3 regions of the Kribbella sp. NPDC049227 genome follow, and region 2 is predicted to be linked to each of the others. Evidence: riboswitches for the same ligand, from Rfam matches in the RefSeq annotation. Region 2 holds a riboswitch; each other region holds the start of a gene.
The links. Region 2 has a riboswitch for thiamine pyrophosphate ahead of ACGFH6_RS08505 (NUDIX domain-containing protein). Riboswitches for the same ligand answer to the same signal wherever they lie in the genome.
Positions count from the first base shown of each region.

Region 1: linked by a shared signal. The riboswitch ahead of ACGFH6_RS21435 (purine-cytosine permease family protein) and the one ahead of ACGFH6_RS08505 (NUDIX domain-containing protein) in region 2 are both predicted to bind thiamine pyrophosphate.
Region 3: linked by a shared signal. The riboswitch ahead of thiS (sulfur carrier protein ThiS) and the one ahead of ACGFH6_RS08505 (NUDIX domain-containing protein) in region 2 are both predicted to bind thiamine pyrophosphate.

Region 1 is NZ_JBICST010000004.1:755,534-765,708, forward strand. It holds gene ACGFH6_RS21410 (ATP-binding protein) at 92-1,285, shown strand; gene ACGFH6_RS21415 (hypothetical protein) at 1,324-1,845, shown strand; gene ACGFH6_RS21420 (DUF3152 domain-containing protein) at 1,934-2,788, shown strand; gene ACGFH6_RS21425 (hypothetical protein) at 2,829-3,689, shown strand; gene ACGFH6_RS21430 (alpha/beta fold hydrolase) at 3,686-4,348, shown strand; TPP riboswitch at 4,369-4,495, shown strand; gene ACGFH6_RS21435 (purine-cytosine permease family protein) at 4,489-5,817, shown strand; gene ACGFH6_RS21440 (class I SAM-dependent methyltransferase) at 5,845-6,525, shown strand; gene ACGFH6_RS21445 (methylated-DNA--[protein]-cysteine S-methyltransferase) at 6,650-7,216, opposite strand; gene ACGFH6_RS21450 (RNA polymerase sigma factor) at 7,213-7,722, opposite strand; gene ACGFH6_RS21455 (flavin reductase family protein) at 8,152-8,712, shown strand; gene ACGFH6_RS21460 (ABC transporter substrate-binding protein) at 8,705-9,754, shown strand; gene ACGFH6_RS21465 (ABC transporter permease) at 9,751-10,175, shown strand, end outside.
Region 2 is NZ_JBICST010000002.1:363,538-373,712, forward strand. It holds gene ACGFH6_RS08480 (glycoside hydrolase family 15 protein) at 1-771, shown strand, start outside; gene ACGFH6_RS08485 (hypothetical protein) at 1,030-1,494, shown strand; gene ACGFH6_RS08490 (alpha/beta fold hydrolase) at 1,517-2,308, shown strand; gene ACGFH6_RS08495 (MFS transporter) at 3,050-4,279, opposite strand; gene ACGFH6_RS08500 (SgcJ/EcaC family oxidoreductase) at 4,251-4,679, opposite strand; gene ACGFH6_RS08505 (NUDIX domain-containing protein) at 4,717-5,115, opposite strand; TPP riboswitch at 5,152-5,269, opposite strand; gene ACGFH6_RS08510 (hypothetical protein) at 5,566-6,057, shown strand; gene ACGFH6_RS08515 (DUF4937 domain-containing protein) at 6,089-6,703, opposite strand; gene ACGFH6_RS08520 (helix-turn-helix domain-containing protein) at 6,727-7,317, opposite strand; gene ACGFH6_RS08525 (hypothetical protein) at 7,394-7,669, shown strand; gene ACGFH6_RS08530 (hypothetical protein) at 7,686-8,153, shown strand; gene ACGFH6_RS08535 (alpha/beta fold hydrolase) at 8,175-8,870, opposite strand; gene ACGFH6_RS08540 (AAA family ATPase) at 9,003-10,175, shown strand, end outside.
Region 3 is NZ_JBICST010000009.1:26,278-36,452, forward strand. It holds gene ACGFH6_RS36620 (PLP-dependent aminotransferase family protein) at 1-315, shown strand, start outside; gene ACGFH6_RS36625 (hypothetical protein) at 411-905, shown strand; gene ACGFH6_RS36630 (DUF5937 family protein) at 991-1,947, opposite strand; gene ACGFH6_RS36635 (MFS transporter) at 2,023-3,216, shown strand; gene ACGFH6_RS36640 (YceI family protein) at 3,262-3,774, shown strand; TPP riboswitch at 3,810-3,926, shown strand; gene thiS (sulfur carrier protein ThiS) at 3,917-4,123, shown strand; gene ACGFH6_RS36650 (thiazole synthase) at 4,125-4,901, shown strand; gene ACGFH6_RS36655 (DUF6807 family protein) at 4,898-6,778, opposite strand; gene ACGFH6_RS36660 (hypothetical protein) at 6,898-7,929, shown strand; gene ACGFH6_RS36665 (RidA family protein) at 7,959-8,348, shown strand; gene ACGFH6_RS36670 (serine hydrolase) at 8,458-9,336, opposite strand; gene ACGFH6_RS36675 (LysR family transcriptional regulator) at 9,333-10,175, opposite strand, start outside.

The DNA.
Region 1 (10,175 bases), on a different contig from region 2:
ACTAGAAAGCTGTAGACAAGGGTCGCGACACGCTCTGGCGGTTGCTAGCGAAATCTAAGGAAAACGCTAGACGCGCTCATACAGTGAAAGCATGGATCCGATCCGGAATCCCTACGCGCCCGGCGCCGGTCAGCGGCCGCCTGAGCTGGCCGGACGCGACATCGAGGTGCGGCAGTTCGAGGTGGTACTCGAACGGGTCGCGGCAGGCAGGCCGGAGCGGAGTCTGGTGCTGAGCGGACTCCGCGGCGTCGGTAAGACCGTGTTGCTGAACACCTTGCGCAGCCAGGCGATCAAGCGCGCCTGGGGTACCGGGAAGATCGAGGCCCGGCCGGACCAGAGCATCCGGCTGCCGATCGCGCAGGCACTGCACACCGCGATGCGCGAGCTGGGCCACCGGCACCGCGACGACGAGCGGGTCGACAGCTTCAGCGCCGTACTGAAGGCGTTCGCGCTGCGCACCGCGGCGAACGATCGCAAGGGCATCCGCTGGCATCCGCCGGTCGACGTGGCCGCCGCGAAGGGCCGCGCGGATTCCGGTGACCTCGAGATGGACCTGATCGAGCTGTTCACCGACGCGGCCGACCTGGCCGGCGATCTGTCCGTCGGGGTCGGATTGTTCATCGACGAGATGCAGGACATCAGTCCCGACGACCTGTCCGCGTTGTGCGCCGCCTGCCACGAGATCTCCCAGCAGAGCGCGCCGCTGGTCGTCGTCGGCGCGGGCCTCCCGCATCTGCCCGCCGTACTGTCCGCGAGCAAGTCGTACTCCGAGCGGTTGTTCCGCTACGTCCGCGTCGACCGTCTCGCCCGCGACGCGTGCGACCGCGCGCTGATGATCCCGGCGGAGAGCGAAGGCGTCCAGTACGACGACGAGGCGCTGGACGAGCTGTACGCCCAGACCGACGGCTATCCGTACTTCGTCCAGGCCTTCGCGCACGCCACCTGGGACCACGCGCCGACCTCACCGATCACCATCAAGGACGTCGCCGTCGCGGGCCCCGAGGCCTCCGCCGAACTCACCGTCGGCTTCTTCGGCTCCCGCTACGAACGCGCCACCCCGGCCGAACGCGAGTACATGCGCGCGATGGCCGAGCTCGGCATCGGCGTCGACGACGGCTCGGTCCCTACCGCCGAGGTCGCCAGCACGCTGAACCGCAAACCGCAGTCGCTCTCCCCGGCCCGCGACGGCCTGATCAAGAAGGGCCTCGTCTTCTCCGCCGAACGCGGCACCGTCGCCTTCACCGTCCCCCACTTCGGCAAGTTCCTCCGCACTCGTACGGCCTGAGGTACGTCGCAGAGTAGTGCGAGCGATACGCTCGGTGAGTGATCCTTCGGACGTCTCCGGAGACGCTCGCGGGCGGCTATCTCGGTCATCGGGAGAGCAGCCGGGTCGAGTGGCTCCGGTTCACGAATCGCTTCGCCGCGGCGGTGTTCGTCCACCGCACAGTGGCGGCGGCCGTGCCTGAGCGCGGGGAGTTCGAGGACGAGTCGGTCCGGATCGCGGCCAGGGCGGCGATCGGAGCGGCGACCGCCGCACTCGAACGGTTCATGAACGAGACGGTCGGTGCACTGACCGGCGGGCTCGCGCAACAGGTCGAACTGTTGCTGGCCGCCACCGAATGTTCGCGCGCACAGCGCGTCGAGATCGTGGAACTGCGGGCCCGAGTCGTCTCGCGCCGTACCGCCGTCACGCACTCGACCGAGAAGCTGGATCTGTCCGCCGACGGGATCGAGCAGGCCTTGCGAGACGTCGGCGCGCTCGCGTTGATGCTCGGGGCGCTGGTCGAGCCGGACGAGCAGCAGCGGGTCACCGATCTGATGACAGGCTGGTTCGTCGACCTCTGATCGGCCACCGGGCCTTCGGTTCGTTGGTGTTGCAAGTCATGAATCTGCCCTTTCGTGGAGTGGTGCTGGCTCTGTAGGGTGAATCGTCATGACCACCCGGCGGACTGGCCAGCAGGCGGACGCGCGTGTCCGCAAGCGGGGTGGCCGTCACAGCCGGAAGAAGTCGCACAAGGTGCAGTGGTTCTCGGTGACCGCGTTGGCGGTGCTCGGGACCGTGGTCGTGATGCATCCGGACGCCGCCAGCCGGCGGAGCCTCGCGGCAGAGGTCGTCGCCGGCACCAGCACCCCCGTCGCATCGACTCCGGTGGCGACTCCCGCACCGGCACCGATCGCCACACCGACGCAGAAGTTCACCACTCCGTTGCGCCCGGCACCGAGTCTGACTCGGAAGCCGAAGAGCTCGAAGCCGAACGTCACCGTCTCCACCGGCCGGCTCGCGGTCGTGCCAGGGTTCGCCAAGGCCAGCGGCGTGAAGGACAAACTGACCTACCGGGTCGAGATCGAGCAGGGCCTGTCGCTGAACGGCGCCGCGGTCGCCGCGATCATCCACCAGACGCTCACCGATCCGCGCGGCTGGCAGGCGATCCACCCGGTCAACTTCGAGCGCACCGACAAGGTCGACGCCGACCTGCGGATCATCCTGGCCACGCCGGTCCTGACCGACAAGCTGTGCCTGCCGCTCGACACCGGCGGCGAGGTGTCCTGCCGCGTCGACGACCGAGTCGTCCTGAACGCCAAGCGGTGGGTGTACGCGGTGCCGGCGTACGGCGGGAACGTCGCCCTGTACCGGAACTACCTGGTCAACCACGAGGTCGGGCACGCACTCGGCCACGGCCACTCCACCTGCACCCAGGCGAAGACCCCCGCGCCGGTCATGATGCAGCAGACCAAAGGGCTGGGCGGCTGCCTGCCGAATGCGTGGCCCACGATCAAGGCAACCTGAGCCGTCCGTGAGAAGCTGAGTCGGAGGGGAGGGAGCAGCGATGTCGTCACAGGATTTCCCGACCTACGGCCGGGGCGATGAGCCCGAGCAGTCCGGCGAGGATCACCAGTACGCCAAACCTGCCCCGTACGGCGGCGGCACGTTCGGCTCCGGACCGCAGAGCGCCCCCGAGCAAAGCCACTACGCCCCGCCCCAGCCCTACAGCTCCCCACCAGACCAGTACGGCCCTCCGCCCGTCGGCGCTGGACCAGGTCAGTCGCAGGGGGCGCCCGATTCCGGCGGATCGCCGTACAGCCAGCCGCCGAACTACCGGCCTGGCAGTCCTTACGGCCCTCCCGCGCATCCGCAGCAGCATGAGCTGCCGACGTACGGGCGGGACCAACCCGTCGCGCCCCGCGATCCCCGCGCCGCCCGGGTCGTCCTGCTCGCCGCGATCATCGCCGGCGTCTACGGCCTGCTGGTCATCTCGATCCAGCGGGTCGCCCTCCGGGAGATCTCCCAGGCTCCTGGCTCGCCGCTCAACCACCCGCTGCGCACCGACGTGATCGACACGATCGGCCAGCTCCTGCTGCTCCTGGTCGGCGCGGTCGCGCTCTGGATGTGGGGCCGGGACGTGCTCGCCCGCCGGAGGGCCGGCCGCCAGCCGGATCCGGTCGAGCTCGGCGGGCTGCTCCTGGTCGCGGTGTCGATGATCCCGATCCTGATCTGGCTGATCATGGTCCTGTCGACCGGCCTGGGCGCGATCGACGACTCGGTGGACCGGCTGCCCACGGCGTACGGCTGGGGCGGTCTCGGCCTGCTGATCCTCGCGGCCGGCTTCGCCCTCGGCTACCGCGAACTCAAACCGGAGCTCGGCAACCCGGTCGTCCAGGCCCGCCCGGACCGGCCACCCTGGGAGTGAACGTCCCCGTCGTCCTGGTCCCGGGTCTCGGCCTCGGGCCGGCGTCGTACGACCGAACCGTCGAACACCTCACCACGCCGTACCTCCTGGTCAGCCTGCCCGGGTACGGCGAACCGGCCGGCGCCAGGGAGGATCTGCGTCCACAGGCACTCGGGACTGTGCTGGCGGACAAGATCCGCGAGCGATCGGTCCTGGTCGGCCACTCGGCCAGCTGCCAGATCGTGGTCGAGACCGCGATCGCCTTCCCCGAACTGGTGCACGCCCTGGTCCTGGTCGCACCGAGCGGGGACATCCGGACGTCGAGCTGGGTGGACCTGGCCGCTCGCTGGCTGGGTTCGGCCGTACCGGATTCGCCGCGGCTGATCAGGGTCGTCACGCCGCAGTACGCCCGTACGACGCTGTCCTCGATCGCGCGCGCCGGCGAAGCGGCCAGGCGCCACGATCTGGCCGCGGTCATCGGCAGGGTGCGGGCGCCGGTCATGATCGTGCGCGGCCGGCACGATCTGGTGTCCACGTCCGAATGGGTCGTGCGGCTGGCCGAGCTGTGCCACGGTGAGGCGCGGACGCTACCGACCGGCGCGCACATGCCGGTGGTGACCAACGGTCCGGAACTGGCCGCTCTCATCCAGCGGGCGGCCGCCGCGCCGGATCCTGTCTGACGCGTTATCGTTGACGCGGTAGCAATCCTTGCGGGAGCTCGCACCGAACGCGCGGGCTGAGAGGGCGACGAGCTGAGCACAGCCGGGTCGCCGACCGCCTGAACCTGACCGGGTAATGCCGGCGTAGGGAGCGGGTCACCATGACAAGTACTGCTGTTCGTCCTGCCGATCAGACCGAGGCGCCACTCGTCCTCACCACGGACTCTCCGCGCACGCTCGGGTTCCTGGACCAGTTCACCCTCTGGGGGAACTTCGGCATCTCGCTGTTCGGCCCGGTCACCGGTGCGCTGGTGGCGGCGTACACGGGCTCACTCGCGCAGGGCCTGCTCGCGGTCGTCGTCGGCTGCGGGATCGGCGCGCTCGTGCTCGGCGGCGCAGCCGTGTTCGGCTCGCAGACCGGCGCACCGGCGATGGCGAGTCTGCGCGGTCTGTTCGGCCGCCGCGGTTCGATCGCGCCGACCGTGCTGAACGTCGCCCAGAACGTCGGCTGGGCAACGATGGAGATCATCGTCATCGCCCAGGCCGCGGTCGCGGTCACGAGCGAGCGGTGGCGCTGGCTGTTCGTCCTGGTGGCGGGAGTGATCGCCACGGCGATGGCCGTACGGCCACTGGGCAGCGTGAAGGTGCTGCGGAAGTTCATGGTCTGGCTGGTGCTGATCGCGTCGGTCTACTTGTTCGTGCAGGTGCTCAGCAAGCCGGTGCACGATCTGCCGCAGGACAGCGTGTTCGGCTTCTGGCCGGCCGTCGACCTGGCCGCCGCCGGTGTGGTGTCGTTCGCGCCGCTGGCCGCCGACTACACGCGGCACTCGCGCACGAACAAGGCCGCCTTCGGGGGCTCCGCACTCGGCTACGGCCTGGCCGCGATCGCGTACTACGCCTTGGGTGTCTTCGCAGTCGCCACACTGCAGACCAACAGCGAAGACGTGATCACCGCGCTGGTCACACTGCCCGCCGGTGCGATCGCGTTGCTCGTGCTGCTGGTGGACGAGGTCGACGAGGCCTACGCGAACATCTACTCGACCACGATGGCCACGCACAACCTGATCGGTCACATCGACCGGCGGTGGATCTCGGTCGGCATCGGCGTGGTCGCCACGGCCATCGCACTATTGGTTGACCTAGGCAACTACACGCAGTTCCTCTACCTGATCGGTTCGGTCTTCATCCCGTTGTTCGCGGTGGCGATCGCCGACTTCTTCGTGGTCAGCAAGATGAACTGGGACGTGTCCGGTACGGCGCGCTTCCGCTGGCAGCCGGCCGTCGCCTGGCTGATCGGCTTCGTCTCGTACCAGCTGGTCAACCCCGGCACGGTGTCCGGCTGGTCGCCGTTCTGGACCGGCGTCCAGCAGCGGCTGTTCAACGACCAGCCCGTGCCCTCCTGGCTCGGGGCGACGTACACGTCGATCGTCGTCTCGATGCTGGCCGCGGTGGTGCTGGGCAGGATCGGGCGCCGGCCGCTGGACAACTGACCCGGAGTAACCGGGATACTTGCCGTCATGCTGAACTCCGCACTGCGTAGCCGGGCTGAGTACGCGGAACTCGGGGCCGAAGGACTGGCCGCGCGTACCACGCCCGAGCGGGACGCGGCGATCGTCAAGGCCGTCGAGGAGTTGCTCGAGGACCGCGAGTCGGTGCTCGACCTGTGCTGTGGCTACGGCCGGGTCGCGCTGCCGCTGCGCCGGGCCGGCAAGACCGTGCGCGCCCTCGACATCTCCCCGAACCTGATCGAGGCCGGCCGGGCGCAGGCGGCCGAGGAGGAACTGTCGATCGACTGGGCGATCGGCTCGATGACCGATCTGCCGTACAAGTGGGACTCGTTCGACGCGGTGATCTGCCTGTGGACGGCGTTCCACGAACTGTTCGGCGAGGAGGAGCAACTGTCGACGATCTGTGAGATCTCCCGGGTGCTGAAGCCGGGCGGGATCGCGATCATCGAGGGCCCGGCCTGGGGGCCGGCGACGGCGGGCGAGATCGCCAACGGGATGCGCCAGGGCCCCGAGCACCGGATCGTCACCACCGAGCACTTCGGTACCAGCAGCGTGCACTTCATCCACGACGAGATGAGCTACGGCCGGCTCTGTGCGGCCGCCGGAATCGAGAACTTCAAGGTCTACAAACGGGACTGGGGTGGCCGTCGCCGGCTCATCCTGGAGATCCGCCAACCGGCAACTGACTGACTCGTCAGGTAATCCGTTGTCCCTTGCAGGCAAGGGAAAACAAAGAAGCAGATCCCCACTCCACACTGGGGATCTGCTCCTTTCTATTCCGAGTGTAAATCGAGCTCCGGCGATTCCGGAAAACTCAGCTTTTCGATTCAAGATTCAGCAGAAAACGCTTCGCGTCGAGTCCGCCGGCGTATCCGGTCAGCGCACCGCTCGCGCCGATCACCCGGTGGCACGGCAGGACGACGCACACCGGGTTCGCGCCCAGCGCCGTACCGACCGCACGGGCCGCCTTCGGCTTGTGGATCTCCCCCGCGACCCGCCCGTACGTCGTCGTTGCGCCGTAGCTGGTGTGTAGCGGCAGATCGGTCAGCACGAGCCGCTGGAACGGCGTCGCCAGTGCGAGGTCCACCTCCAGCTCGAACTCGTGCCGGCGTCCGTCCAGATACTCGTCGAGCTGCCGTCGTACGTCGTCCAGTGCGCGGGGCTGCCGCAGGACGCGCGGGGACACCGCGCGGGCCAGGCGGTTCGTCATGGTCTCCTCGTCGCCGAAGGAGCTGGCCACCACGCGGCCGTTCGCGATCGCGAGCAGCAGGGTGCCGATCGGGGTGTCGTGCAGGGTGTAGGCGACGTCGGCGTCCGGGAGGACGGGTGGTTTCAGGTCTGGGGTGGCGAACCGGGTCAGCCGGCTCTCGAGGTCGTTCATGCGTTCACTCCGAGTTTGCTGCGCAAGGCCGCGAGTGCGTCGCTGACGAGCCGGCGCGATGCGGCGGGCGTGGTGTCGAGGGCGGCGGCCACGCCGTGGTGGTCCAGGTCGCCGACATATTTGAGCGTGATGGCGAAGCGCTGGCGTTCGGGCAGTTCGTTGACCGCCTGCCAGAGGTCGGGATCCGGCCAGTCGGCGGCATCGGGGCCTTCGACCGCGACCGGCGGCGCTTCGTCCAAAGGTCTTTGTGGTTTGCGCGCCCGGTGCAGGTCGGTCGCGCAGCGGGCGGTGATGGTCAGGAGCCAGCTGCGCAGGTTCTTCGCCGACGTCAGGCCGGGGTAGGCGGCGAACGCCTTCTCCCACGCGCGCTGGGCCACGTCGTCGCCGTCCACCGGTCCTGCCAGGGCTCGCGCCAGCCGTGCCACGTCTCGCCAGTGCTCGTCGACAAGCGCCTGGAACGGTGGCAGCACGACCTTCTCCGGAGCCATCACGACAGTAGAACGCATCCCGCCCCCCGAATGTGAGGGACACCGGTCCCCGTGGGTTGTCATTCCCACCGCCGCCTGTGAGTCGGCGTACTGAGGGGGCCGCCGTCGAGTCGTGAATCGTGGTTGGGTCTCGGGCGATCTGCCGACCTGGATCCACGACTCGGTGCGCGCTCTTCCGTTGGGGTGGTCCGGATTCCGAGATTGTCGAGTAGTCCAGTAGACATTGGTGAGAAGATGGCTGACATGACGACGACCTTGCTGACCCGCCGTCGCGTCATCGATCTGCTCCGGACGGCGAGCGCCACCTGTCGGTGACCCCCGCCCCCGTTGTCCCGGCGGTGCTCCCGCCGTACGAGGCCTCCTGATCCGCCTCCCACACTCCGCCCGGCCGGGCCGCTTCCTGCTGCCCGCTCCCGGTCGCCGCTGTCCCGCCTCCGAGGGAGAGACATGTCTGTTCCTGCCTTGAACCGTCCTGCCCTGTCTGTGGTTCCCGACCGCACCGAGGAGCGGATCGTCGACGCCGACGTCTACCGCTCCGTCTTCCGCCGCCACGCCGCCGGTGTCGTGGTGATCACCGCGGACGCCGGCCACGGTCCGGCCGGGTTCACCGCCACCTCACTGGTGTCGGTCAGCCTGCTGCCGCCGCTGGTCTCGTTCGCGATCGCGACCACCGCGTCCAGCTGGCCGACCGTCAGCACCGCCGGCAGCGTGGTGATCAACTTCCTGTCCGCCGAACAGCACGCCATCGCCGGCCGGTTCGCCACCAGCGGCATCGACCGCTTCGGCGAGCCGACCCGCTGGTCGCGGCTGCACACCGGCGAGCCGGTCCTCGACGAGGCGCCGAGCTACCTGCGCGCCCAGGTCGAGCACCGCTTCGCCGTCGGCGACCACTGCCTGGTCGTCGCCCGTCTCGCGACCCACACCGAACGACGTGAGCACGAGCCGCTGCTCTACCACGACGGCCGCTACGTCACCGCCACTCCGAACCCGAAGGCCCACCATGCCTAGAACCCACAAGTACGCCGTACTCGCCGCAGCCCTGGTCACCTTGCTGGCGGGCTGCGGTGGAGCCGCGAAGGCCGGTGGCGCGGCGCTCTCGCTGGACGCCGCGCTGCCGACGACCGTTCCGGACGGCGCCAAGATCGTCGTCGGCGATCCGGCCACCGAGGTGGCGCTGAAGCTGTCCGGTCAGTTCGACAAGGTGTCGAAGTACGTCCAGTTCGCCAATCTGAGCGGCGGTCCGCAGACCACCGAGGCGTTCCGGGCGCACGCGCTCGACCTCGGCTCGGTCGCGGAGATCCCACCGATCCACGCCACCTGGACCGGGCTGCACGTGAAGATCGTCGCGTCGAAGTTCCGGCAGGACCCGCTCGATCACCCGATCTACCAGCTGGGCGTCGCACCTGGCGTGACCGTGAAGACGCTCGCCGACCTGCGCGGGAAGAAGGTTGCCTACAGCCCCGGTCAGGCGCAGGGCGCGCTGGTGCTGAAGGTGCTGAAGAAGGCCGGGCTGACCAAGGAGGACGTGAAGCTGGTCGAGCTGCCCAGCACGGGTGACGTGTACTCCAACGCCCTGTCCGCGAAGCAGGTCGACGTCGCCCCGATCGGCGGCGTACAGATCAAGCGCTACCTGGCCAAGTACGGCAAGGACGGTGCGAGCACGATCCCGCACGGACTGCGCGACGACGCCGGGCATCTGTACGTGCTGACCGAGTCGCTGGAGGACCCGGGCAAGGCGGCCGCGATCCGTGCGTACGTCGCCGCCTGGGGCGTGGCCCAGCAGTGGATCGACACGCACCCGAAGGAATGGATCCAGGGGTACTACGTGAAGGACCAGGGCCTGACCGAGTCCGACGGCCAGTGGCTGGTCGACAACGCCGGCCACCCGGACATCAGCGCTGACTGGAGCGGTGCGATCGAACGGCAGCAGGAGACCATCGACCTGCTCGCCAAGGAGACCGGCAACCCGGTGATCCAGGCCAAGGACCTGTACGACCTGCGCTTCCAGACCGTGGCGGCGGACGCGATCAAGGCGGGGGTGGCCAAATGAGCGCCACGACGCTGCCCGGTCTGCGCACCGCCGAGCAGGCCACTCCCGTCGTACGGCGCCGTCGGCTCGGACCGGGCAAGCCGATCAGGTTCGGCGCCGCTCTCGGACCGCTGCTGCTCCTCGTGCTGTGGAGCATCGGGTCGGCCACCGGCTGGCTCGACCAGCGAGTGCTGTCGGCGCCGTGGACCGTGGTCACCACGGCCGGCGACCTGATCGCCGACGGTCGACTGCAGTCGAACCTGTGGACCTCTACTCAGCGAGCCTTCATCGGTCTCGGCCTCGGGATCGTGCTCGGCGTCGCCCTCGCACTGCTGTCCGGACTGTCGCGCGTCGGCGAGGCGCTGCTCGACGGGCCGATCCAGATCAAGCGGGCGATCCCGTCGCTGGCCCTGCTGCCGCTGCTGATCCTCTGGCTCGGCAT
Region 2 (10,175 bases):
GCCATCCTCGATTCGGTGTATCTGCATGTCAGGTCGCGCGACCAGGTGACCGAAAGCCTGTGGCCGTTCCTCAAGCGGCAGGCGGAGGCGGCGTCGAAGCATTGGCGCGAGCCCGATCAGGGGATCTGGGAATCCCGCGGTGAACCGCAGCACTTCACCTCGTCCAAGCTGATGTGCTGGGTGGCGATGGATCGCGGTGCCAAGCTGGCCCGGCTGCACGACGAGCCGGGATTCGCCGAGGACTGGCAGGCGGTCGCCGACGAGATCCGCAAGGACATCTGCGCCAACGGTGTCGACGACCGAGGAGTCTTCGTCCAGCGGTACGGCGCCACGGCCCTCGACGCCTCGTTGTTGCTCCTGCCGTTGCTGCGGTTCCTGCCGGCTGACGATGCGCGGGTTCGCGCAACTGTGCGCGCCATTGCCGACGAGCTCACGCAGGACGGCCTGGTGCTGCGCTACCGCGTCTCGGAGACGGACGACGGGATGCACGGTGCCGAGGGGACGTTCACGATCTGCTCGTTCTGGCTGGTGTCCGCGCTCGTCGAGATCGGCGAACTGGACGAGGCCACCGCGCTCTGCGAGAAGCTCCTGTCCTACGCGAGTCCGTTGGGTCTCTACGCCGAGGAGATCGACCCGCGCAGCGGACGCCACCTCGGCAACTTCCCGCAGGCCTTCACCCATCTGGCCATGATCAACGCGATCACCCACATCATTCGCGCCGAGGAAGCGGCCGGCACGAACACCTACGTCCCGGCACGCCAGCGACTCTGACGGAGCACTAGCAGCGCCGAGTCTCGACGAGTGGACGCGATCTCTTGTCCCAGGTGGCCTCGTGCCTTCGAACGAGCAGCCGAACACCGCCTGCGAACCCACGCGTAGTAAGGGGTTCGATCGGGCCCTCCACGGGCTCGACGGTTCGTTGCGGTCAGGCGTGCTGGGCATTGGACCAGTGTCTTCCACTGGGGTGATGCGTCAACTCCCGAGGAAATCTGGGAGTAAGCAGAACCCCTTCAAGGAACGGAAGACGCTATGACCACGATCCACTTGACCGAGGCGACCACCTCGACGCCCGAGCAGTTCATTGCCGGGCTCACCGACTTCGGGCCCGGCCGCTCGAAGCTCTTCGCGAACAGCCACGACGAGGACCTGAAGGTGCACGACCAGGGTCCTGGGTACGCCGATGTCACCGAGGGCTCAGGCAGTGTCTGGGAACGCCTGCACTACGACTGGTCCGACCCGGACCGCGTCGTCCTCACCACCACCGAGTCCAGCGTCTGGGGTGGCGAGTCCGGCTACACCTACACCTTCAAGCAGCGCGCGGACGGTGCGACCGAGATCGACGCCGTCATCGTGCGCGAGGGCAAGAACCTGAAGGGCCACCTGCTCGCGACCGTCTTCGCCGTCTTCGGCAAGCGGGTCCTGGGCATGGCCTTCGAGAACTCCGTGCGGGCGATCGAGACCCGCAACATTCCCACCGGAACGACCACCAAGTAAAGGTATGAGAACAATGACAAAGATGATGCCGAAGGCAAAGAACCTGTTCCTCGCGGTGCTGGGTGCAGGCGTACTGCTGGCCGGCGGGACGACCGCACAGGCCGCAGAAACCACACAAACAACGGAGAAACCGACGATCGTCCTGCTGCACGGGGCGTACGCCGACGGCTCCAGTTGGTCCGGAGTGACCAGCCGCCTGCAGCGCGATGGCTACAACGTCGTGGCGCCCGCCGTACCACTGCGGGGAATCGCATCCGACACCTCGTACCTGGGTGGCGTCCTCGCGAGCATCCCCGGGCCGAAGGTGCTCGTCGGACACTCGTACGGTGGTGCCCTGGTCAGCGAGCTGGCTGACACACCCGACGTCAAGTCGCTCGTCTATGTGGCCGCCTTCATCCCCGAGGCAGGTGAAACGCTGGGTGCGCTCAACTCGCAGTTCCCGGGCAGCGAACTCGGTCCGGACACAACCAACGTGATCAGCTACCCCGGTGGCGTCGACCTGGCGCTGAAGCCGGAGACGGCCGGGCCGGTCCTGGCCGCAGACATTCCGGCGCGACAGGGAGCTGTGTTCCTGGCCGCCCAGCGTCCGGTCGCCGCCTCAGCCTTCTCCGAGCCGGTCCAGGAGACCGCCCCGGCGGCACTCCCGAAGTACGCCGTCATCCCGACCGGTGACAAGGCGATCGCCCCCGCGGCTGAGCGTTTCATGGCCACCCGCGCAGGAGCCACGAAGGTCGAGGTCCCCGGTGCATCGCACCTGGTCGCGGTATCCCAGCCCTCAGCAGTAACCCAGGTAATCGAACGAGCCGCCCGTTGATCCACCCCGACACCGAACCGGCCGGAGCCATCCCGCTCCGGCCGGTTCCTCCAGCTTCTGAGGTTTGACTGGTCGTGGGCGGGGTGAGTCAGCCTCCGAACACCGGCGTGATCGCGCGGGCGAAGGTGTCGACGGGGATGGACTCCGATGCGTCACCACGATCGATTGCGAGGCGGCAACGACGACGTACTTCTGTTTGCTGGTGCGGAACGCCAGATAGCCGTCGTCCAGCTTCCAACCTTCCGCCCCGACGTTCACGCGGTCGGGCCAGTCCGCCTTGTCGCGGCCGGTGGTGTCCTTCATCGTGGCGAAGGTGTCCGCCGGGCACGAGCCAGCTCCTCCGGCCTGGATCCCGATCGAGCGAGTTGGCGTGCCCCACTGACAGGACAGGTATCCGTCCTTGAGTGCGTCTCGCCGTGCCACGATCTTCTCGTCGAGGACCTGTTCGGCTGCCACGGTGCCTCGGTCGCACTCCGGGCGGGTGATCACAGCCAGAGCCGGGGGCCAGGGAGCGGCGGCCACGGGATTGAGCGCCCAGGAGCCGGTACCTACTCCGCCGTCGGTGACCTTGGCCGCGTAGTGCGAGAACACGGCTTCATCGCTCCTGCGGATGGTGGCGGCGGGTGCGGTCAGACCGGATCCAACCTCCTCGCATGGTGGTGGATCCTCCCCAGGAAAATGTGCCGAGAGGAGCTTAGAGGAGATTCCAGGACTCTGAGGCCCACGGGACCGAACTCGGCATCAGCCCGGGGGAGTGCCTGGTGGTTGGATTCGCTGGGAGAGGGTCAGGGATGTGGCGGCTGCGAGGGAGACACCGCCGACGGAGAGGATGAGGGACCGGTAGCCGGCTGAGCTGGCGAGGATTGCGCCGGCGAGGGGGGCGACGCCGTCGGCGATCGCGACTGGCGTCGACAGGATGCCTGCGATCGTTGCGTAACCCTTGGCGCCGTAGCGATCGAGGACGATGGCCGGCGTCGCGATGGCCGACACGCCGAAGCCGAGACCGAACAGCACCAGACAGACGACCACACCCACGATGTGCGTGCCGATCAGCGGCAGCACCGCGATCGCGACACCCTGCACCGACAGTACGACGGCAGTGATGGTGGCCATGGGCAACCACCGGACGGAGATCGTGCTGGCGACGCGGCCGGTCACCGACAGGACGCCGAGAAGCCCGGCGAGCGTCGATGCAACAGCTGGTGGGTGACCGAGGACGGTCAGGTAGAGCACGAGATGAACAGCGATCACACCCAGCGCGGCGTGATGGAGAACGAATCCGCCGGCGAGGAACCAGAAGCCCGGATCCCTCAAGACTCGGCGCGGCCAGGCGCGGTGTACCGCCGTGGGGCCGGGTCTTCGGGCAGTACGTCGTACCGCGATCGCATGAAGCGGGACAGTCGTGACTGCGAGCATGCCGCCGAGGATCAGCACCGTGGCCCGCCATCCCCGATCGGCGGTCAGCCGGCCCGTGAGTGGGATGAAGATCGAACTGGCGAAGCCTGCCATCAGCGTGATCCCGAGGATCGCGCTGGTCCGTTTCGCCGGCGCCGCGACCGCGACGACGACCGCGAACGCGGCCGGATACAGCACCATCGCCGAGGCGACGCCGATCGCGACAAAGGCGCCGTACAACTGAACCGCGTTGTGGGCCTGCGACCAGAGCAGTACGGCGATCACCGCCAGAATCGAGCCCGCGGTCATCAGTCCGTGCCCGCCATGCGCGTCGAGCCAACGCCCGACAGGCACCGACAGACCCGCCGCGACGAGCAGCGCCGTCGTCATCGCACCGGCGACAGTCGCCGTCGTCACGCCGAGGTCACGACTCATCGGCCCGAGCATCGCGCTGAAGGCGTAGTACAAGACCCCGTAGCCAACAGTCTGTGTGATCGCCAACACCACGACCAGCAGCCGCAGACGGTACGAATCCGCCGCTAGCGGATCAACGAGAACCGGCACTGTCTTCGTCACCGGTGATGTGGACAGCCTGTATCCACCAAACGCGCTCCTTCTCGACGAACACCCAAGTACCGACACTGCGGATGGCGCCCTCGGCCAGGGTGATCTGCTGCCGGACACAGACAACGGCCACGTCCGGGGCGGGGAAGTTCATCCCGTCGACCGTGTAGCGACTGTGGCAGCCAGTCGGCGCGGCCGACATCGTCCTCTGGTGGTACGCCTTGATCGCGTCCCAGCCCGTCAACCGATGCCCGGTCGGTGGGGTGAAAGATGCGTCCGCGGTGAACCTCGCGGTGAATCTCGCCGCATCCAGATCAGCGAGTGCATGGTCCATCTCCGCGATGACTTCCCGGATGCTCCGGTAGTCCTCTTCGTCGGTGGGCCGCTGCTGTGCGGCTGGTCTCGCCGTCATCGGCAGTCGGCCTTCGGCACAATGGCGAGCTGCGCCATCATTCCCCGAGCAGAACGCGACCGAGGAGGTCCGGATAGCGGGGATCAGGCAGGTTACGCTCCAGCGACTCTGGAAGGGTGAACCAGCGCAGGTCGTCGTGTTCCTCGGGCGCGCGGTTCTCGGGCGTCCCCTTCCAGTTCCGAACCAGGACGAAGGTGATGTCCTCGTCGTCGGCGATCCACCGGTCCAGCTCGAGACAGGGTTCGCCGGTTTCGATCCCGAGCTCCTCCCGGGCTTCCCTCCGCAGGGCGGACACGGCTGTCTCACCGTCCTCGAGATGCCCGCCCGGGAAGTCCCAGACGTCGGGATACCACGACAGGTCTGGGCGGCGATGGCACATGAGCACGCGATCGCCCTGTACGAACACACCGACGGAGACCCGATGCTGAACAGTCACGACGCTTGTCCGTCGATCCGCGCCGACGCGTTGCTGATGGTTGTCACATGCACTCCCTACGCCGGAATTACCCGGACAGGTTCGGCGGTCGGCGGCGCCGGTCATCCAGCCGCCCTCTCAGCCCACTTCGGTGCGAGCTCCCGCGATCTCCAGTTGTACCGGCCACCCTCACGTCGTCCGGCAGCGTGCCGGACAACGACCCGGTTGTTGCTCGAACGGGCGACCGATGTCTGATCACGATACCCCGTCATCGAGCAGCGTCAATGGTGGCGCTCGGCAACTGGACGCCGGCACCGGCACGGAGGCCTGGACCGCAGCTCATTGACTTTGTGTTGCGTTGAACCGAACGAACGGCGAGCGCGTATGTAGGTGTCGGCAGCCCGAACCTGCGTTGTTCGACATGCGGTTGGAGACTGCTTCCCGTCCCAACTGGTGAGGAGACGTACGACCATGAAAGTACGCATCCGACAAGCTTTGGCGCCGATGTTGTTCGTGTTCGGCACCGCCGTGGCGGCAGCGCCTGCAGCCAACGCCGGCAACGCGCTGCCGACTCCACAACCACCGCGACTGCTCAGTGCGGTTGTCACCGATTGCCAGGCGCCGTGTGCCTCCGGGACCTCAGGCGAGGTCACCTTGACCTGGACGAATCCCGCCCCGCCGGGTGGTGCGTTCGTCCTGAACACTGCGTATGCGAACGATTTCAACATCGGTTCGCCAACGACGATCAGGCACATCGGTGACACCGTGCAAGCCAGCTACCCTGTCTGCGCCGGCGTCAATCAGCCCACGCCGGACTGCTATCCGGCCCGCGTGGACGCCCTGCGAGGGAACGAAGTACTGACCGTCTCCGCCCGGTTCGCCACCGGCAACCCGGACGACGGCACCTTCCGGATGAGCGCCGAATCCGCCCACAGCAACGGGTTGGTGCCCACGCAAGGCTGAAGCCGGAATGACCACAGCACTCTGAGCCCCGTTAGGTTGTGGGCGGTACGTACCAGGCCGTTTCGAGTGTTATCTCGTGGCCGATCATGAACTGGAGGTCGCGCGTCGGTTCGGCGCGTTCGTGCAGTCGTGGGAAGTGCTCCCGCCGGTACTCGTTGTGGGCCACAGCGCTTTCCCATTGCGTCACGACCAGGAACTCGTTCGCGTCCCGCCGGGCGAGGAGCCCGCCTTGAAATCCGGGCGCTCGGATCATGCCCGGATTCCAGACCGAGGCCTGAACGTCGGTGAAGTGGCTGACGCGTGGCGGGTAGACCTCGCAGCGCGCCACCCGCAGCATCTCGCCCCCGGCAACGTCTCCGGGAGGATGACCGATGATCTGCAAGGTCTCGTACACCCGTACATCTATGTCCGTGTAGGTCCCGACCTGGCGCTTGGCGAGCTGATCGTGCGGTCCGCGCATGAAGGCCTGATAGCTTCCAGGCTCCGCCCACAGGCCGAAGATGTGAGCGGTGCTCGAGGCATTCGTGTCCCAACCGCCGCGTTGGCCGAGGAATCCCGGGATGCCTTGGAGACCTGCCCAGTCCTGTTGCCCCTGATCGAAAAGACCCCGATCACTCACCGCGCACCGGATCCACTTCAGCAGCACTCGACCAACGTATACCGCGACGACTACGCGTGCGGAGTCGTTCGCCGGACATTCATCCGTTCGCCGGGGCGGCTGAAGATGCTGAGGATCTCCGCCGGCTCGTTGCCGGTGCTGCCGAACCAGTGCGGCTTCTCGGTGCTGAACTCGGCGACCTCCCCGGGGCCGAGCACCCAGTCCTCGTCGCCGAAGACGAGGCGCATGCGGCCGGACAGCACGTAGATCCACTCGTGGCCGTCGTGGGCCCTGAGCTCCGGGGTGACGTTGCTGGTCGGAATGACGATCTTCCACGCCTGCGTGCCATCGGGCTGTTGGGTCAGCGGGATCACCGTCCGGCCCTTGACCCGACCGGGCTTGAGGCGGATCCGTGGATCGCCCTGCACTGGTGCGGCGACGAGGTCGTCCAGCGGCACCCGATACACCTGCGACAACGCGAGCAGCAGTTCCAGGGTCGGCCGACGCTGTCCGGTCTCCAGCCGCGACATCGTGCTCTTCGAGATCCCCGTCGCTGTTGCAACCTCGGTGAGGGTCATCCGGCGCCGCGCGCGCAGTCGCTTGAGCCGTCCCCCGACTCCCTCGAGCACCGCGGCGATCTCCGCCGCTGAGGTGTCCTCCACGAACACATCTGACCCCCAATTCCCACAAACAGCAACCTTCGTAGCCGAACGCCCCACCCAGCCCCAGCCTTGGAGCATGACCACACCATCGCTCAGTCCGAAGCCCCATCCGACGTCCGAGCCCGCCGTACCTGGACCGCCGACCAAGCACCAGCTGGCCCTGATGATCTGGCTGGCCGTGTTCCCGACCCTCACCGCCCTCAACCTCGCCCTTGGTCACTGGCTCGGCACGCTCACGCCTGTCGTACGGACGTTCGTCCTCGCGACCATCGCCGTACCGATCGTGATCTACGGACTGATGCCGCAGCTGTACCGGCTGCGCCGACGCCTTCTGACCCGCCACAACCAGTAGGAAAGGACTGCACGCCATGAGTGCACGAAACAATGCCACCGTTCCCGTCGAACCACGCGTACGAACACCCAGTCCACGACGCCATCAGGAGCTGACCACCCGGCGGCTGAACACCATGCGGTTCGGGTACGCGTTCACGGGGGTGGGACTCGCGGTCGTGAAGTGGCCGGTTCTGCTGCAGGACGCTCGATCGCTGCCGGTGATGGAAGGGGTTGTTGTCTGCCTGCTGACGGCCATGTCGTTGCTGGCGTTCCTGGGGCTCAGATACCCCGTACAGATGCTGCCGATCCTGCTGTTCGAGGCGGGCTGGAAGGTCATCTGGTTCGGTGTGGTCGCGCTTCCCCACCTGATCGCCAACGACCTGAACGCCGCAGCGGGCGACGTGCTGTTCAGCTGTTCCTTCGTCGTCGTCATCCTGGCCGTCATCCCTTGGCGCTACACCTGGCAGCGCTACGTCCGAACCCCTGGCGATGCCTGGCGTTGAGGACTGCCGGCCGGTGCTTGATCAGGTGAGGGACTCGACGGCGGTGTGGACGAGGTCGGCGACGGCCTGGGGCTGGGATACGTAGACCGAGTGGCTGCCGGGGACCTCGCGGACCGCGGCGCCGGCTCGTTCGGCCATGGCGCGCTGGGCCGGTTGTGGGATCATGCGGTCGTCGGCGGCGACGAGGTACCAGCTCGGCTTGCTTCGCCAGCCGGGTTCGGTGACGGTGCCGCCGAGGGCGTCGACTCCCCACGGGACCTGGGAGTCGGCCATGAACGCGGCCTCGTCGGTCGGTAGGTCACCGGCGAACGAGTCGTGGAACTTGTCCCGGTCGAGGAACAGGTAGCCGTCCCGCGGCGGCAGAATCGGCGGTACGGGCGCACCCGGAGGCGGGTCGGCGATGAGGGTGTTGACGGACTCGCCCTTGTCGGGGGCGAACGCCGCGATGTAGACGAGTCCGACGACCCGCGTGTCGCTGCCGGTCTCGGTGACGACCACGCCGCCGTACGAGTGACCGACGAGGACCACCGGCCCGTCGAGCTCGTCGAGGACCTGCTTGGTCGCGGCCACGTCGCCTTCGAGGGAGAAGGTCGGGTTCTGTACGACGGCGACCCGGTGCCCCTGGGCGCGGAGCCGGTCGTAGACACCTCGCCATCCGGAACCGTCGACGAATCCTCCGTGGACGAGTACGACGGCCGGCCGGGTGCTTGTGCTCATGGTGTCCTCCTTGATTGTGGACCGATGCGGTGACGCTAGGTGCGGGTCGTCGTTCGGGGCATCGGGGATACCCCTCGACAGCGGCGGCCGGAACCCTCGATCCGGGCGTGTGCGGTGCAGGATGATGTCCTGGTGGATGAGGTTTCGGCGGCCGCGTACGGGCTGTTCGGCCGTGAGGACGCGGTGCGTGCGGTGAGCGACGTGCTGGACCGGGGCGGGAGCGCGGTGGCGATCGGTGATCCCGGGGTCGGCAAGAGCAGTTTGCTGAAGGTCGCGGATCAGCTGGCCCAGCGCCGAGGGCGAAGGGTGCTCTCGCTCGCACCGACGCAGTTCGACCGGGGCCTGCCGTTCGCCGGCCTCGCCGAGCTCATCAGCCAATATCCGCCGGGCTCGGAGCTCACCCTTCCGGCGCCGCAGCGGCGCGCACTCGCGGTGGCTCTGCACCGAGACGAACCAGGCGATCGCGACGCCGATGCCCTGGCGGTCCCGCTGGCGGTCCAGGGGTTGCTGAAGCAGCTCTGCGAGGCCGAGCCGGTGACCCTGATCATCGACGACCTGCAGTGGCTGGACCAGGCGACTGTCGGCAGCCTCGGCTTCGCGCTCCGCCGGATCTCGGTCGAGCCCCAGCGGTTGAGCATCCTGGTCGGGACACGGCCGGATCGAGACGCCGGCGCCGACTTCATCGCCGAGCTGCCCGAGCCGCACCGCGAGCTGTCTCTGCCGGCCTTGGAGGACTGGGCGATCGGCCAGTTGCTGCGCACTCGCCTGGGTGCGCGATGGACTCCGCCGATGAGTGCCGGGGTGGCGCGGGCCAGCAGCGGCAATCCCTACCTTGCGTTGATGATCGCGCAGGCGATGCAGTCAGACGTGTCGAAGTGGCGCTGGAGCGCCCAGAGCGACCACGAGCCGGTCTTCCCGGTACCGCCGAGTCTGGCTGGGCTTCTCGGCGAGAAGGTCATGTTGCTCCCGCGGAACGCGCGCGACGTCCTGCTGCTCGTGTCCGCTGCTGGACGGCTGACGGTCGACAAACTGCGAGCAGTCGTGGACGACGCCGAGATCGAGTCCGCGTTGGAGGCTGCCGCGGACTGGGAGGTGGCGACGGTGGGTGCCGGGTCGGTTGTTGCGTTCACCCATCCGATGCTGGCTTCGGCGATCTACGAGGCCGCCGTACCCGCTGACCGTCGCCGGGCCCATCGCGCTCTCGCGGAACTGCTGGACGACCCGGTCGAGCGTGCCAGGCATCGATCGAAGTCGATCGTCGCCCCCGACAAGGCCGTCGCCGGTGAACTGGAGGACGCCGCGGAG
Region 3 (10,175 bases), on a different contig from region 2:
CGCTACATCCGGCGGATGCGGCGCTCGTACGAACGACTTCACGACCTGCTGACCGGAACTCTGCGTGCGGACTTCGCCGATGTCCTCGAGCCGATCGAGTCCAGCGGCGGGACGCACATGGCCGCATTGCTGACCTCCGGGCAACCGAGTGACACCGTGCTCGCCGCACGCGCCCTCACCGCGGGAGTGAACCTCGGGACGATCTCGCGGTGGGGCATCGATCGTCCCGGACCGAACGGTTTCGTCTTCGGGTACGGCGCTGTCCCGGCCGACCTGATCCCGGAGGCGCTGGCCGCGCTGCGCCGCGTTATCTGATCGAGATTGGACTGGCGCAGAACAGCTCGAATCGGCCCCGCCACCGGACCGGCACCGTTCCTAGGCTGCCGCGGACATCCATCACAGGAGGCCTGATGAGATCCCTGCGCATCGCCGCAATCGCCATCGCCTGTGCCGGCGTCATCGCCGGCACATCCCTGGCCAACGCGTCCCCCCGCTGCGAGCAGGTCGAAGCGACGATCTACGACAAGGTCGTCGACGTGGGGTGCCCGCCACCGACCCAGGTGTGCGTGGCCGGCTTCGTCCGCGGCAAGCACGGCTTCGACGGGACGACCGTGTTCATCCTCGGCTCGCGCGGCGAGCCGCCGGCGACGGCACCCGACCAGCGGCCGGTCACCGGCGCGCTCACCTACACCTTCGAGGACGGGGCGACGCTCACCGCACTCGAGACGAGCATCGGGAACGTCAACACGACCACAGGATCCGGTCACGCCGGCGGCACCCAGCAGTTCACCGGCGGCACCGGGCGCTACGAAGGCGCGACCGGCTACGCCTACCTCGGCCAGCACTGGGAGGTGGACCACTTCGTCACCCAGATCAAGGGCGAGGTCTGCCGCTCGAAGCGCTAGCCGGGCCCCAGTGGCGGGTTGTTTCACCGCTGGCGCGCAACAGCCCGCCAGCCGGCACACAACCCGCCATCCAGCCGCGCTCCGGTCAGTCGGGCTCGGTGCCCGTGAGGAGCGCGGCTAGTTGGGTGGGTTTGTAGAGGACCTGTTTGCCGGTGCGTTGGGGTTCTACCAGGCCGGTACGGCGGAGGAGTTGGAGCTGCTGGCTGACGGCGGAGGGGGTGACCTTGAGTTCGGCGGCGACGTCGGTGGTGGTGCGGGGGTGGGTGAGGAGTTCGAGGATGCGGGCTCGGGCGGTGCCGATGAGTTGGGCCAGGTCGCGCCGTGACGGTGGGTCGACGACGGACCAGAGGTTGGCCTGGCCGCGGGGCGGGTAGCCGAGGAGCGGTTCGGCGCCGATGTCGAACGGGATGACGGCGTGCGGGCCGAAGAGGGTCGGCTGGAGTACGAGGCCGCGGCCGGCGACGCTCTCGGTCCGGCTGGGGTCGCTCACGCGGTCGACCCGGAGCAGGCCGTCGCGGTAGCTGATGGCCGGCCCGAGTTCGTTCAGCATCGCGCCCGTTCCTCGCTGGGTGACGACATGGCCGCGGTAGCTGATGTCGGCGGACAGGAGCGTACGCATCCGGTTCCAGTACGGCGCGATCACCGTCTGCCAGTACTCGCGCAGCGCATCAACCACCTTCGCCACCCCATCCGGTCCGGCCAGCGCAGCGGGAAGCTCACCGTTCACCGCGATCAACTGCCGCTCGAACGTCTCCAGGTCGACCGCGCCGATGACGTCGAGCTCTTCCTTGATCTGCGTCAGAGGCGAGGTCGGACGCGGCGTGAGGAAGTCCGGGCTCCCCATCCTGTGGTTGACCAGCCAGCGCAGCACGTCCCAGTCGAGCGTTTCGAGCAACGGCTGGACCGCCCGCACCCACGGCAACTGCAGCGGGAACCGGCCGGGGTCCTGCAGCGCCCGCAGCGACAGCACGGTCTCGGCCGCCGGTGAGATCGCGAACCGGACGTCCTCGAGGTCCCGCGAGGTCAGCTCATAGGTGAGCACGTCTGTCCCCTTAGTTGATGTAGCCCGATCCTAAATCGTTCTCAGGTCGCCGTGATGCCCGGCAACAGTCGGGGCATGAGTACCGAGGTTGCCGTCGACGCACGACCGCGTACGACGTTGCTCGGCGTACTGGCCGTGTGTTCGGCTGTCGGCGTCGGGACTGTCTACTTCCCGCAGGCGCTGCTGCCATCCGTCGCGGCGTCGCTGCACGTACCGCTGTCGGACGCGGCGCTGGTCGTGACCGCGCCGCAGGCCGGGTACGCCGTTGGCATCCTGACCGTCGTACCGCTGGGTGACACCGGGGCGCAGCGACGGCTGCTGACCATCTTGTTCGCCGGTGTCGCGGTCTTTGCGCTCGCAGCCGCGGCGGCACCGTCGTTGCCGGTCCTGGTGATCGCGTCGTTCCTGATGGGCTGTGCGACGGTGGCATCGCCGGTCATCGGTCCGTACGTCGCGGGAATGACCGGGTCGCGGCGATTGGGCAGCATCAACAGCATCCTGCTCAGCGTGGGCATCCCCGGGATGATCCTGTCGCGCGCGATCGCCGGGTTCCTGGGCGAGGAGTACTCCTGGCGGTACGCCTACCTGGGTGCCGCCGTACTGGCGCTGGTGTGCGCCGCGGTCGCGTGGACCCGGCTGCCCGTGCCGGTGTACGTCGAGCCGGCGGAGTTCCCGCAGTACCTGCGCCGGCCCTTCGACCAACTGAGATTGCGCAGCGGGCTGCGTCGATCGGCGTTCTACCAGGCCTGCACGTTCGCGGGCTTCACCGGCACCTGGGCGACCCTGGTCCTCGTCCTGCAGGATTCGTTCGGCCTCGGAGCCGGCGCGCTCGGCTGGATCAGTCTGGTCGCGATCGCCACCATGGCCGTCGTCCCGTGGACCGGTCGCATCGTCGATCGCCGTACGCCGGACGCCGTGACGGCCTGGATCCTGGTCGGAACAGTTCTCGCCGCCGCACTCATGCTGGGTGCGTACGCCGGTGGTGCGCTGGGACTCACGCTCCTCGTGGCCGGCGTACTCGTCCTCGATGTGTCGATGCAGTCGGGGATGGTCGCGAACGTCACCCGGATGTACCAACTCGACCCCGGCCGGCGCAGCGCGATGAACACGGCGTACATGGTCTGCGCCTACTCCGCCGGCAGCCTCGGCTCCTGGACCGCCGTACGCCTCTACCACGCCCTCGGCTGGTGGGCGGTCCCGGCCTTCGTCGCCGCACTCGCAAGCCTCGCCCTTCTCCGCCTGGTCCTGAAGCCTGGTCCTGAAGCCTGACAGTTCGGATGGCGGTCTCGTCGTACCTGTATGACTACGACGACGATGTTGAGGGAATTGACCGGGGACTACGCGGTGGATGCGGCGCGGTCGAGGTTGGGGTTCACGGCGCGGCATACGGTCGGGCCCCGGGTTCCTGGGCAGTTCGAGGTGTTCAGTGGGGTACTTCGCCTGGATGGGGAGGATCCGGGGCGGTCCACGGCGGATCTGACGATTCAGGCGGACAGCATCCAGACCGGCGACCGGCGGCGGGATGCCGCGTTGCGTGAGCATTTCCTCGACGCGGAGACGTTTCCGTCGATCAAGTTCAGGTCCACGAAGGTGAGCCGGACGGGTGTGACGACGTTCACGGTGACGGGGAATCTCACGATCCGTGGCGCCACCCGGCCGGTCGTCGTACCGCTGGAGCTGACCGGCACCGACGACGGCGTCGCCTTCACCGGATCCCTTCCACTGCTGCGCAAACGCTGGTCGGTCAACTGGAACGCGGCCACCAACCTCATGGTCGCCCAGAAACTGGACCTCCACCTCGACCTGAGGGCGACCCGCATCTCCTGACCCTGGGTTGTCTCGATCGCCTTTGGTGGTTAGTGTCGAACTGCCGCGGGAGCTCGCACCGGAGCGGGCTGAGAGGGCGACTGTGTACGGCGTCGCCGACCGCTGAACCTGAATCGGGTAATTCCGGCGTAGGGAGGAAGCGATGCAGGAATCCGTCTGGGTGAACGGTACAGAGACCACGGTCGCACCGGGGAAGTCCGTTGCCGACCTGATCCAGGAGTACTCCGACCGCACCACCGGGATCGCGGTCGCGGTCAACCAGACCGTGCTCACGCGCAGCGAGTGGGCCGGTACCACGCTCAAGCCGGGCGACCGGGTCGAGATCGTCAGCGCGGTCCAGGGAGGCTGACATGGACGACCCACTGGAGCTCGGCGGGCGGGCGTACACCTCGCGTCTCATCATGGGCACGGGCGGTTCGGCCAACCTGGAAGTGATGGAGGAGGCATTGCTTGCCTCCGGCACCCAACTGACCACGGTCGCGATGCGCCGGCTCGGCACCGGCCACGAGGGCTCGGTCCTCGACGTACTGGCGAAGCACGGTATCGAGGTGCTGCCGAACACGGCCGGCTGCCACACCGCCGCGGAGGCGGTGCTCACGGCGCGGATGGCCCGGGAGGCCTTGCGGACCGACCTGATCAAGGTCGAGGTCGTTGCCGACGACCACTTGCTGATGCCGGACCCGGTCGAGTTGCTGGATGCCGTGGACACCTTGGTGGCCGACGGTTTCATCGTGCTCCCGTACACGAACGACGACCCGATCCTCGCCCGCCGCCTCGAGCAGGCGGGATGTGCGGCGGTGATGCCGTTGGCGGCACCCATCGGTTCCGCGCTCGGGATCCGCAACCCACACAACCTCGCGCTGATCGCCGAGGCCGCGAACGTCCCGGTGATCGTCGACGCCGGAATCGGTACGGCGAGCGACGCGGCGCTGGCCATGGAGCTCGGGTGTGACGCGGTCATGCTCGCCACCCCGGTCACGCGCGCGGAGAAGCCTGCCCTGATGGCGGGCGCGATGCGCGACGCGGTCGCCGCCGGCCGCGCCGCCCGCCTGGCCGGCCGGGTCCCGCGCCGCTGGCACTCCGCCCTCGCATCCTCCCCAGTGACGGGTATCGCGTCCCTCTCCTAGAGCAGGCGTCCCATCAGGGTGCGTGCTTGGGACAGGTCCACCGGGTGGTCGAGGAGCAGTGCACTCAGGGAGAACGAGACCGCCTGCTCTGGCTGCAGGTCCAGGGGACCGTCCCAGGCCAGGGCAGGACCGGCACCGACGTAATCCTTGGAGCGGAGGAACCACGGGCGAACGTCACCGGGCTGGAACAGAAGCAGTGTGGTGAACGCGTCGGCGCGTTGCTGGATGAAGGCCAGCCAGCGGCTGGTCGATCCGTAGGCGGCGTCGGTCCCCTCGCCGGAATCGCTGAGGACGGTTGTGGTTTCGACCGTTGGAAGACGCCAGAAGATGCCGCCGTACCCGGCGCCGGCGCGGCCGGTGGTGGCCGGGCTGTCGATGCGGACCGGGCCGTAGCGGGCGGTGAAGACGCTCTCCCAGTCGAGCCGCCAGCCGCCCTCGGCCAGTGCTCCGCGGAGGAGCCTGCGCTCCGCGAGTTGCGGGCGGCCCTGTTCGTCGTACCAGGTGACCTCGTCGGTCAGGGCGTTGCCGTCGACGGCGACGCCGCGGCTGCGTTGCTGACCGTGGTTCGGGAGCAGCGTCGGTCCGCGGTCCGGGAGGAAGGTTCGTCCGCCCCAGTGCGACGTACCGTTGACTCCGGCAACGGCCAGCGAGACGCCGTAGTGGTGCCGGTGATCGACCGGGCTGACCTCGGTGAGCGGGTGACCGCCGAGCGTCCGCACGGGGTGCAGGTACGGCCGAGGCGAATGCACCTGCGGCATTCGCCGCCCGAACTCGTAGTGCGCGAGCGGCACGGAATCACCGCCGAGCACGAACCTGTCCCCTTGCTGCTGCCACCCGACCCTCTCACCCGGAGCGTCCCCGGTCAGCTGCGTTGCCTGCGGCACCGGCCCCGTGCTCGCCCGCACCGCCAGCCGAAGGTCCGGTACGCCGTCCACCTCGGCATCCACACCGGAGATCGCGGCGTACAACCGACGCCAGGCCAGCTCCCCCAGCTCCTGCTGCGGGACCCGCACCGTCGTCAGCGAAGGGACGGCGAACCGCGACAACCCGATGTCGTCCATCCCGGCGACCGACACATCGGCCGGTACGGCGACGCCCACTTCGTTGAGCCGGGCAAGCAACCCGAACGCGACCAGATCGTTGAACGCGACAACGGCCGTCGCGCGCGACTCCAGCACCCGCTCGACCGCGGCGTACCCGTCCTCGATCGACCAGCCGCAGTCCAGCCGGACGATCTCGAGATCCGGGATCTCCCGCTGCGCGATGTCCAGCGACCGCAGCCGGGCCTGGTTGGACGAACTGGCCGGCGGACCGGCCAGGAACGCGAGCCGGCGGTGCCCGAGACCGACCAGGTGGTTCACCACGATCCGCACCGCGCGGCCGTAGTCGACCGCGACGCTGGCGACCTCCGCCGGGCCTGGCCGGTTGACCAGGATCACCGGCTGGACCTGCGGCAGCAGTTCGAGCAGGCTCTCCTCGTCGAGGCGCGGCGACACCATGATCAACGCGTCGCAGCGTCGACGCGCCGCCAGGGCGATCCCCGCCTCGGCGGCCGGGTCCTCGTCGGTCTCGGCGACCAGCACCCGGTAGCCGGCCGCGGCCGAGGCGTTCGTGATGCCGCGCAGGACCTGCTGGAACAGCGGGTTGGCCAGATCGGGGACGACCAGCGCGACCATGTCGGTGCGACCGAGCGACAGGCTGCGGGCCAGATCGCTGGGCCGGTAGTTCAACCGGTCGGCGGCGGCGCGAACGCGTTCGGCGATGTCCGGAGCGACGGTCAGGCGCCCGTTCATCACCCGCGAGACGGTCGCCCGGGACACCTCCGCCGCCCGCGCGACATCGGCGATCGTGATCGAGTCCTTCGGTGTCCTGCCCATGCGCCGTCTTCCGTTCGTGCCCGCCCGGTTGGGAAACCGCCTTCCGAAGCCTATTCGAGCCTCGGCCACTGTGTTACCTTCTCAGGAAAGAAACCGGTTTCTCAACCCTGTGAGGTGGCGTGAGACCCAGCGCACTGGGCGGGTACGACGACTGGCCGGACTTCGTCCGGGACACCCTGCCACTGACCGGGGACGAACTGACCACCAAGGTCGCCGGACTGCTCGGCGTACCGGAGCCCGGCGCCGCGCCTGCCGTGCGGACCGTGGACGAGTGGCAGACCGATGGCGTCCACACCCGTGAACTCGAGTGGACCACGCCGTTCGGGCCGCCGACGCGTGCGTGGTTGCTCCGGCCGGCCGGGCGAGCGCCGCGGGCGGGCCTGCTCGGTCTGCACTGCCATGCCGGGGTGAAGTCGATCGGTGCCGAGCGGCTGGTCGACGTACCGCGGCCCAGCCGGGTCGCGGTCAGGGTCCGCGAGGACCTGTACGAGGGCCAGGCCGCCGCCGGTGTGCTCGCCCGCGCGGGCTTCGTGGTGCTGTGTCACGACACCTTCGCCTGGGGTTCCCGCCGCTTCGAGCTGCCGGCCGAGGACGACGAGTCGTACGACGTCGCCGCGTCCGTGCACGAGCACACGGTGGCGAAGGCGGCCGGGATTCTCGGTACGTCGCTGGCCGGCATGGTCGCGTACGACGACCTGACCGCGCTCAGTGTGTTGCGCGGAATCGACGGCGTGGAAAAGGTCGGCGTCTTCGGCCTGTCCGGCGGTGGTGGCCGCGCCGCGATCCTCACCGCTCTCGATCCCGGCATCGAGGCGTCGGCCGTGGTCTGCATGATGACCACCTTCGCCGGGCTCATTCCGTCGTACGTCGACGTCCACTCGTGGCTGTTCTCGACGCCCGGCCTGGCCCGGCACCTCGATCACCCGACCCTCGCCGCCGGCCGCGCCCGCCACCAGCAACTCGTCGTGTACGCCGAGGACGACGAACTGTTCAGCCCGGCCGGCATGCACGACGCCGACCGCGAACTCACCGAACACTTCCACTACGGCCCCGGCAGCTACGAAGGCGTCTGGCTCCCCGGCCGGCACCGGTTCGACGCCGGGATGCAGCGAATCGTCGGCGACTTCCTCACCAAGGCGTTGTATACCTGAGTGCGGACGACCCGACTCTGGAGGAACCCTTGAGCAAGCTCTCACACCCACAACCGGAAGGTGTTGCCCCGGGCAACGGTTACAGCCATGTCGTGACCGGGCCCGGACAGTGGGTCGCGATCGCGGGGCAGGTCGCGCTGGACGGAGACGGCGCGTTCGTCGGCGTCGGCGACCCGGCTGCCCAGGCGCGGCAGGTGTTCGCGAACCTGGACGCGTGCCTGAAGGCCGCCGGCGCCACCTTCGCCGACGTGGTCAAGCTGAACTTCTTCGTCACCGACATCGCTTACCTGCCGGCGATCCGCGCCGCGCGCGACGCCTACGTCGACACCACCAACCCGCCCGCGAGCACGGCCGTCCAGGTCGTCGCACTCTTCAGCCCCGACGCCCTGCTCGAGGTCGAGGCCTACGCGATCGTCTAGCAGTGTGCAGTTCGACAGGAGGTATCGACCGCGGCACGACCTGGTCAGGCTCGTCGGGTGTGCCCGGTCGTCGAATTGAGTGGACACCTCCTGTCGAGCTGCACGGAACCTAACGGAGCAGATCGACGGCGACGCGCGCGGCCTCGCCGATCGCGGCGTCGACCCGGGGCTGGCGGAAGTCGCCGCGAGCAGCAAGCGTGAACACGGCGATCGCGTAGGCAGCACCGCCCGGCAGGGTGACCACCCCGACCTCATGCCGCAAGGCTCCGAACGTCCCGGTCTTCCCCGCGACGCGTACGCCGTCGTGCGGGAAGCCGGACGCCAGCCGGTGCATGAACAGTTGCCGATGCATCGTCGTCCGGACGAACGCCGTCTGCTCCTCCGAGAGCAGCTCCCCCGTCCACAACCGCCGCAGCAGTGTCGTCAGGTCGCGCGGGCTGCTCGCCGACCCGTTCGCCGCCTCATAGACACCTACCGGATCGGTCCGATCGTTGTCGGCCAGTACGGCGAGCGCCGCGTCCGGATCGTCCGCCCCGGTCCGGCGTTGCAGGTCACGCAGGTTGCCCGCGGTCCCCCGTCGTACCCAGGTTCGCTTCAAGCCGAAGGACTCCAGGAGCTCCGCCAGCCGCTGCAGACCGACCACGTCCAGCAGCGCATCGGCGGAGGCGTTGTCGGACACGGTCATCATCGACACCGCCAGGTCCCGCAGCGACATCGTCACCGGGTCCGCCAGGATCGACACCCCGGTCGGTCCTGGTGTCCGCGTCGACGGGTCCAGTGTCAGCTGCCGCCGCGGATCCACCTCGCCCAGATCGACCAGCCGGCAGAAGCCCGCGAGCAACGGCACCTTGTAGACCGACGCCATCGGGACGACGGTGTCCGCGTCGACCTCGACCTCGACCGTCGAATCCGGCGAGTCGAGCGCGACCGCGTGCATCCAGCCGCGAACGCCGGCGTCCTCGAAGACCGCGCGGATCCGGGCGCTCACGACGCCACCATCGCATCGGTCAACTGAGCCATCACGTCCGCCGGGCGGAGGAACGGCGTACGCGTCCTGGACCACACCAGGCGAAGACGGACCGGCAGCGGATTGTCGACAAGGCGATGCCTGCCGACCCCGGGCGCCGTGAGCGAAGGGTCGGCGGTCACCACGATCGCCTGGCCCGCGGCCGCCATCGCGAGCCCGGCCCGCTCGTCGGTGACCACGACCGTGCCGCCGTCCGGCCGATGCAGCGCGAGCGTGTCCAGGAACAGATCCCGAGCCGCCGGCGCCTCGGCCCGCGGCCGGACGGCGATCGGCACCCCGGTCAACCGCCGGAGCGCGACCTCCTCCCCGTCGTTCGCACCGAGTGCCTTCGGCGCGAGGGCCCACGTCGGCAGCAACGTCACCGGCCCAGCCTCGAGCCCGTCGAGTACGGCGGGATGCAGTACGGCGGCCAACGTCAACCGGCCCGCGGACACCTGACCCACGAGCGAACTGGTCGGCGCGGAAACCACAGTCACCCGGCTCCCCGGAATCGCTGCACCGCAAGCCGCGGCCACGGCGGCGCCGGCCGACGGCGGGACCTCCGGCGCCAGCCCGAGCCGGATTTCGGGACCTTCTGGATCACGCGACACCGCGGCCTGACGCAGTTCCTCGATCGAGGTCAGCGCGCGGCGCGCGTACGGCAGCAGCGCCGCGCCGGCCGGCGTCAGTTCGACCCGGCCCTGCCCGCGCTCGAACAGCTTGGCGCCCACCAGCGCCTCCAGCCGGCGCAGCCCCTGCGACAGCGGCGGCTGGGTGATGCCGACGACCCGGGCGGCGTCGCCGAAGTGGTGCTCCTCGGC